Regions from separate parts of the Vulcanococcus sp. DEBay_Sum29NL08_54 genome, predicted to be linked through region 1. Evidence: predicted binding sites of a transcription regulator. Region 1 holds the regulator's gene; each other region holds the start of a gene.
What was found. Region 1 encodes NtcA, which controls nitrogen genes in cyanobacteria. Its sites were predicted from a motif close to GTANCNNNNGNTAC; they were not measured.
Positions count from the first base shown of each region.

Region 2: the regulator NtcA is predicted to act here: its motif matches at 846-859, upstream of cynS (cyanase).
Region 3: the regulator NtcA is predicted to act here: its motif matches at 638-651, upstream of QZ186_RS08080 (sensor histidine kinase KdpD).

Region 1 covers NZ_JAFMNJ010000024.1:6,706-8,968, forward strand. The annotation lists gene QZ186_RS08455 (DUF3084 domain-containing protein) at 1-456, opposite strand, end outside; gene ntcA (global nitrogen regulator NtcA) at 532-1,272, opposite strand; gene rph (ribonuclease PH) at 1,337-2,071, opposite strand; gene QZ186_RS08470 (cob(I)yrinic acid a,c-diamide adenosyltransferase) at 2,189-2,263, shown strand, end outside.
Region 2 covers NZ_JAFMNJ010000044.1:7,721-9,983, reverse strand. The annotation lists gene QZ186_RS10515 (anthranilate phosphoribosyltransferase family protein) at 1-790, opposite strand, end outside; gene cynS (cyanase) at 1,009-1,470, shown strand; gene QZ186_RS10505 (hypothetical protein) at 1,540-2,263, opposite strand, start outside.
Region 3 covers NZ_JAFMNJ010000021.1:14,661-16,923, forward strand. The annotation lists gene QZ186_RS08075 (DUF3155 domain-containing protein) at 55-426, opposite strand; gene QZ186_RS08080 (sensor histidine kinase KdpD) at 833-1,870, shown strand; gene QZ186_RS08085 (adenosylcobinamide-GDP ribazoletransferase) at 1,830-2,263, opposite strand, start outside.

The DNA of each region.
Region 1 (2,263 bases):
ACGGCTGAGGCGGTCGCGCTCGGCCTCCAGTTGTTTGCGTTGCTCCATCAGGGGAGCCAGTTCCTTCTGCAGCCGGCTGGCCTGCTCGGCCACCACCTTGAGTTGGCGTTGGGCCTCGCTGCGCTCGTTCTCTGCGCTGCGCAGGGCGCTCCGACTTTGGGCCAGGTCCTTGCGACTTGAGCTCAGGGCATCGCGGCTGTCCCGCAGGCGCTGTTCGATCTGATCGAGTTCGAAGAGCCCCGTGCGCAAGCGATCACTGACGAGCAGCATCAGCCCAAGGGAGATGGCACTGATCAAGCTGCCGGTCAGCACCGTGATCACCACGGCGGTCTTCTTGGGCCGCAACCGGAACAAGCTCAGCCGCGCCTTGCCGACCTTGGATCCCAAGCGATCCCCCAGGGTGGAGAGCACTCCCCCGAGGATCAGCAACGCCAGGATCAGGATCCAGCCGGACACGACGTTGGGCGACGACGATCAGTATCGGTTGCGGTGGCTTGGAACGCAGCTGGGATCGGCCACCAGTTCAGCCGTTTAGCTGAAGCGTTTGGCGAGGGCCAACGGATCGAAGACGGTGATTTTTTTGCGGTCGATTTGCACTAGGCCGTCGTTGCGGAGGTCGCCCAGGAGACGGGTGATCGTGACGCGGGTCGATCCGATTGCTTCGGCGATGGCCTGGTGGGAGAGGCGCAGGTCGATCGTGATTCCTTCGCTGCTGGGTACACCAAAGTCGCGGCAGAGCACCAGCAGGAAGCTCACCAGTCGCGAGGACATGTCGCGGTGGGTGAGGGTTTCGATCATGGTCTCGGTTTGAAGAATCCGAGAGGAGAGACCCTGCAGAAGCAGTAGACCAACCGCCGGGTCTTGTTCGATCGCCTTGCGGACGGAGGTGGCGGGAGCCGTCACCAGCTCGACGCGGGTAAAGGCAATCGAGTGATAGAAGCGGTCCGAACGCTGGCCTGTCAGTAGAGACAGCACGCCGAAGAGGCTGTTCTCCCGCAGCAGTGCCACGGTGATTTCCTCGCCGGATTCGTAGACCCTGGAGAGCCGGACCGCACCCCGTTTCAGCAGATAAACCTTTTCGGCGGGGTCGCCGGGGAAAAAGATTGTTTTGCCGCGCTCAACGATTTCGGTGGTGCTACCGCTCAGGCCCCGGATGACATCCAGCAGCGTGGCATTGGGCGGCAGGGGACTCCCCGCGATCGGTGCGATCACTGACGTACCGGTCGTAGGGCTAGGGGAGTAGCGGCTGAATCCTTGCGTTGCCACGACCATTTCAGCGCGACTGAGTTGCCTGGAACCTACGGATCAGTCCAGGGCCGCCCTGTAGCCATTGAAACTAATTTGCTGCCTCTGCCAAGGCCTGCTTCTGGGCCTGCATCAGTTGATCGATGCCGCTTTCCGCTAGGTCAACCAGGCTGGAAAGCTGTTGGCGACTGAAGGGTGCGCCCTCGGCAGTGCCTTGAATTTCGAGCAAATGTTGCTCTTGATTCATCACCACGTTCAGATCGACCTCTGCTCGGCTGTCCTCGCTGTAGTCGAGATCGAGGAGTGCGGCGCCATCCACGAGGCCAACGGAAACCGCCGCCACCTGCCCCACCAGGGGCGATCGTTCCAGCACTCCGCGCTGCTCCAGGCGTTGCAGGCCGAGGGCTAAGGCGGCCCAGGCTCCAGTGATGCTGGCGGTGCGGGTGCCGGCATCGGCTTGAAGGACGTCACAGTCGATTTGCAGGGTCCGCTCCCCCAGCGCCTCCAAATCCAGGCAGGCCCTGAGGCTGCGGGCGATGAGGCGTTGGATTTCTTGGGTGCGACCGGAGAGCTTCATCAGCTCCCGTGGCTGCCGGCTGGGGGTGCTGGCGGGGAGCAGCCGGTAGTCAGCGCTCAGCCAGCCCTTGCCGGAGCCTTTACGCCACTTCGGAACACCCTCCTCTAAGCAAACGCTGCAGATCACAGCCGTGTTGCCCGTGTACACCGTGACGGAGCTCAGGGCGAAGCCCATCGGATCCCAAGCGAAGCGCGTGCTGCGCAGGTCCGTTGCGCTGCGGCCGTCCCGCCTGGGTTGGGTGCTGCTCATCGCGGGCTGGCTCAGTGCCTCGATGGTACGGGTGTTTGCACTACAGGTAGTGCTTGTTGCTTGCCGGACGGCCTAACGCCGCTACATTCAGGATCCCAAGCGGCAGCCATGCACTCGATGACGGCCAGCATTGCAGCCACGCCCCGTGCTGGACACCTGCGTCCATTGGCTGTGGTCCCGGCGTCGGCCCCC
Region 2 (2,263 bases), on a different contig from region 1:
CTCGGGTTGGACGACCCGTCACGCAGGCCCGACTGATCGGCAGATCGGTGCTCCCCTCGAGGCCTTTGACGGTCAGCACGTTGGTTTCCCCCGCTAAGTCCAGTGCCTTCCAGGCCCGCGCTTCGGTTGGCGGGTGGACAAAGCCACTGACCAGCAGGTGCTCGCCCTGGTGCGCAGTCCAGAGCAACTCGAGGCTGGCCAGCGGTGGCCGCTTGCCGAGATCCTCGCGGTAAGGGATCAGGGTTTCGGCATCCGGGAGGTGGTCCGGTTGATGGACCAACGCCAGATCGCAAGCGTTGAGCTTGGCCTGGACCCACTCGACGCTTCGGCCGGCGAGCTGCAGGCCCAAGCAGGCGAACAGCTCCTGGGCCGTGATCCCGTATTTCACGGGGATGCGGCCGGCCCCTTGCAGCACCACGGGGAGTCCGGCACTCGAGAGCACCAGGGCGGTTAGGGGGTAGATCGGAGCGGTGCGCGTGCGCCCGTCAAAGGGCATGCCGAAGCTGATGGCTGGCTTGCCGGTTGTCAGCTGCGGGCCCCGCTTTCGGTACACATCCAGCATCCCGGTGAGCTCCTGAGGCTCAGGCCGGCGGATGCGGTGGGCGATCAGGAAGGCGCCGATTTGGGCCGGGCTAGCGGCCCCATCGAGCATCAGTTCCAGGGCGTGGGCGGCTTCCTCGCGCGTCAGTCCACTACTGGTGTGCTCGCCACTGCCGACTTTGCGGAGATAGGCCTTGAACAGCTCACGGCCATTCGGCGGGCCGTCGGTTGGGGGAGCGGCGTAGGTCAAGCCGACAGAAGAGCTCGTTCTCACTGGATTCTCCGTGCCGGCAAGGCCCGATCTGGTAGCAGCAGCTACCAAGTTGTTTCAGGCTCGGTAACAAAGGCTGCGAAGTTGATCCCCATCTGCAGCGAATCTGACATGCGAGCAGAACGCAGATTGCGCTTCATTCTGTTCACTCCTCTCATCAATTCTGGCCTGTCTCCATGACGGTTACTCCTGTTTCAATGCCCTCGTTGGCAGCTCCCTCTCCCGCCACAATCACGGCGACATTGATGGCGGCGAAGAAGGCCAAAGGGCTGAGCTTCGCTGATCTGGAGGCCGCCCTGGGTCGCGATGAAGTGTGGATCGCTTCGCTGTTCTACTGCCAGTCCACCGCTTCGGCTGAAGAAGCCCAAAAGCTGGCTGAACTGCTCAGCCTTGACCATGCCATTACCGAGGCACTGCAGTCGTTCCCGACCAAGGGCGGTCTGGATCCTGTGATCCCGACTGATCCGCTGATCTATCGCTTCTACGAGATCATGCAGGTGTACGGAATGCCCCTGAAGGACGTGATCCAAGAGAAGTTTGGTGATGGCATTATGAGCGCCATTGACTTCACCTTGGATGTGGACAAAGTTGAAGATCCTGCTGGTAACCGAGTGAAGGTCACCATGTGCGGCAAGTTCCTTCCTTATAAGAAATGGTGAGCTTCGGCTCCCAACGCAAAAGCCCACCAACGGTGGGCTTTTTTTGTGGCGAATTGTAGAAATGAATAGTTATGCCAAGGCCTGCTCGACCAGGGCTTGATGCCTGACCTGAGCCTTGAGTTGACGCCGCAGCGGCTCTTCTAAGGCTGTGCCAGCCAATTCGCCTCGAAGCTCCAGCAGCTGCTGGCAGCATTCCAGGCTGCCGATGCAACCGAGGGCCTGGAGTGCCGCTTCAGCGACGCGGGGCAGAGCTTCGGTGCTGATGCAGCCGCGAATGGCAGTTAAGACGCTGGGCTCGTTGCGCCGTTGCAGCAGCTTGATCGTGGCAATCACCACATCGGCGCGAAAGTCCTGCAGCAGAGGCGTCGTCAGGCGTAGGACCTCCTCGGCCGTCAGGCTGCGATTGCGGAAGGTCAGCAGGCTGAGGCCTGCCAGGCGATGGCTCTGGCCAGGTGCGCTTAGCGCTGATTCGATGATGCTGAAATCGATCAGATTGCCCCAGCAGCCGAGGGCTTCGAGCACATCGGGCTCCAGGGGTCCGGCCTCTGGCAGCCAGGTAAGGAGCTGAGTGCAGGCCTGGGGGTGATGACAGATCCCCAGGGCGCGAATGAGGGGCAGAGAAATGCCCTGCGATTGGCAGAGGGGAAGGATCAAGGCAATGGCCTCGGGTCCGGCCATCCCCAGCCGCTCAGCCAGGCTGAGGGCAAGGGTGGGATCGGAGACCCGAGGCAGCAGAGCGCTCAGTTCTTCAGGGGTGAGGGGCTGCCGCCGCCAGCGTCCGAGCCGCTCGCTC
Region 3 (2,263 bases), on a different contig from region 1:
AGCCGGCCCCATCGGGAGGCCGGCTGATGCCCTTCTGAAAGCAGAGTCTGAGAATCAGACGAAGGCGTATTCGTACTCTTCCATTTCTTCCCAGTCGTCGGCGGCCATCGCCTCGAGACCAGCAAAGAGGTTGTCTTCGCCAATGCGATCGACGATCTCACGCAGGGAAGGGAAGAGGAAGTGGTTCTCCTCGGCGTATTGGGCACTAAACAGACCTTTTTCGCCCCAGAAGAAGCGGTCCGTGGTGTGCTCGTTACGACGCACGTTCACCAGAGCGGGAGGAACGATCCCTGACTCGGCGATGTAGCGACGGGCAGCCGTCACAGGCTTGTATTCACCGGTCTCGATGTTGTGAACACCGACATGGGCCAGGACTCGCTGGCCAGCAAGCCGGCGGCGGCTGATGCGCTTGCGCTTTTTGGACATGGTTCAGGAACCCCGAAGGGCGGAGGGGACGAAGAGACGAAGGCAAGAGACCTTCAACAACGCCCAAACGTCTGACAGCCCAAACTGACAGCAAAGCGAGCGTTGGCGTTCAACCAGCAAAGAGACGTGTCTCTCCTGCTGTAACCTCGATGCAACAAAGTTGCAAGCAAAGGCAGAAGCCATCGCCGTGCTGCCTGCGTCAGGCCGCTCGGTATTGGTCGATACCCAAAATCTTAAGACTTTTTCTCGGATTTGAACCAAGTCTCCGAAAAAAGTTCCGTTTAAGGCCGTGGACCACCACCAGAACGCCGCCTAGATGCAAGTCTCCAAGCGGTTTCTCGCGCTGCTGAAACAGCAACTTGCCCAATTCGCAGATCGTCCTGATCTGCGGTCATTGGTGGTGTACGTGGCCCTCCCCAGCGCCAGTGGAGAACCCTCCCTGCTCTCGATTGGCGGCTGGCCCAAGCAAGTCTTGGCCCTCGAAAGCGATGCCAGTAGGCCATCGCCAGACGAGCGCAGTACGCGCCGTTGGCTCGCCCTGCGAGATGGGCCGCTCCTGCTTGGAGCCCTGCGAATCGACACCGACTGCTGGCCCTGGCCCACGCCCCTGAGTGATCGGCTGGAAGCAACAGCGCTCTGCCTCACCGAAGCGCTCAAGCTCGATCTGGAGCAACAACGACTCGGCCGTCAACTGGCCCTTCGGGACGACCAGCTCAAGCTGCTGGTCCATCAACTGCGCAATCCCCTGGCGGCCCTGCGCACCTTTGGACAACTGCTCAGGCGTCGACTCGATGGCGATAGCGCCAATCAAGCGTTGGTGGACAACCTGCTGAGCGAGCAGCACCAGATCAATCGCTATCTCGAAGCGATCGATCAACTCACCCAAACTCCGCTGCTGCCCCCCGCCCAAGACGGCCTGCAACCGCTGCTGCTGCCGCCAGCCTTCAGCAGTGAGGACCTGCACTCCCTCAACCAAGTGCTGGAGCCCTTGCTGGAGCGCGCCGCTGGAACCGCCGCCCTGCAAGGCCGGCGCTGGGTGCCGCCTGGAGAGCTTCCGACGCAAGCGTGCAATGCCGCGGCCGTCTCCGAAATCGTGGCCAACCTGCTGGAGAACGCCTTCCGCTACAGCCGCCCTGGTGGCGGGGTCGGCCTGGTTTGCCAGGAGCAGGGCGATCAGCTCGTCCTGGCGGTTTGGGACGAAGGGCCCGAAATCCCCAGCGCCGAACGGGAGCAGATCTTCCGCAAAGGGGAACGGGGCAGCACCGGCCTTGCCCTCGACGGCAGCGGTCTGGGGCTGGCGCTCGGCCGGGACCTCGCGGAACGCATCGGCGGTGCACTGGAGCTACGGGTGCCGCCCTCCGGTCTCGATCCCAAACTGCCCAGCGCTGGCAATGCCTTCCAACTCAGCCTGCCGAAACGGCCAACAGCAACAGGATCCAACTAAGGCTCCACTCCACGCAGGCGCCGTAGCTGTCGCCGCTGTGACCGCCCAAGCGCCGGCCCAACACCCAAGGAATCAGCATGGCCGGCAGCACACCGAGCCAGCCCAACCCGGCCCATGGACTGAGCCCGAGTCCCAGCAGCAGGCCGCTGAGGGCAAAAGCCAACAGCAACGAGGGCACCAATTCAGCCAGCAGACCCTTCCAATGGCGCAGGTGAAACGCCGCCGTGCCCTCGCTCTGGCGCAGATAGGGAAACCACTGCATCGCAAACAGCGGTGAAACCCGCGCCCAAACCGAAGCCCAGACCAGGGCGAAAGGCGCCAGGGGGCCAAGCCAGGCCAACGCCGCAGCGCGCAGCAAGAGAGCCACCAACAGTGCCTGGACCCCGCTCGCCC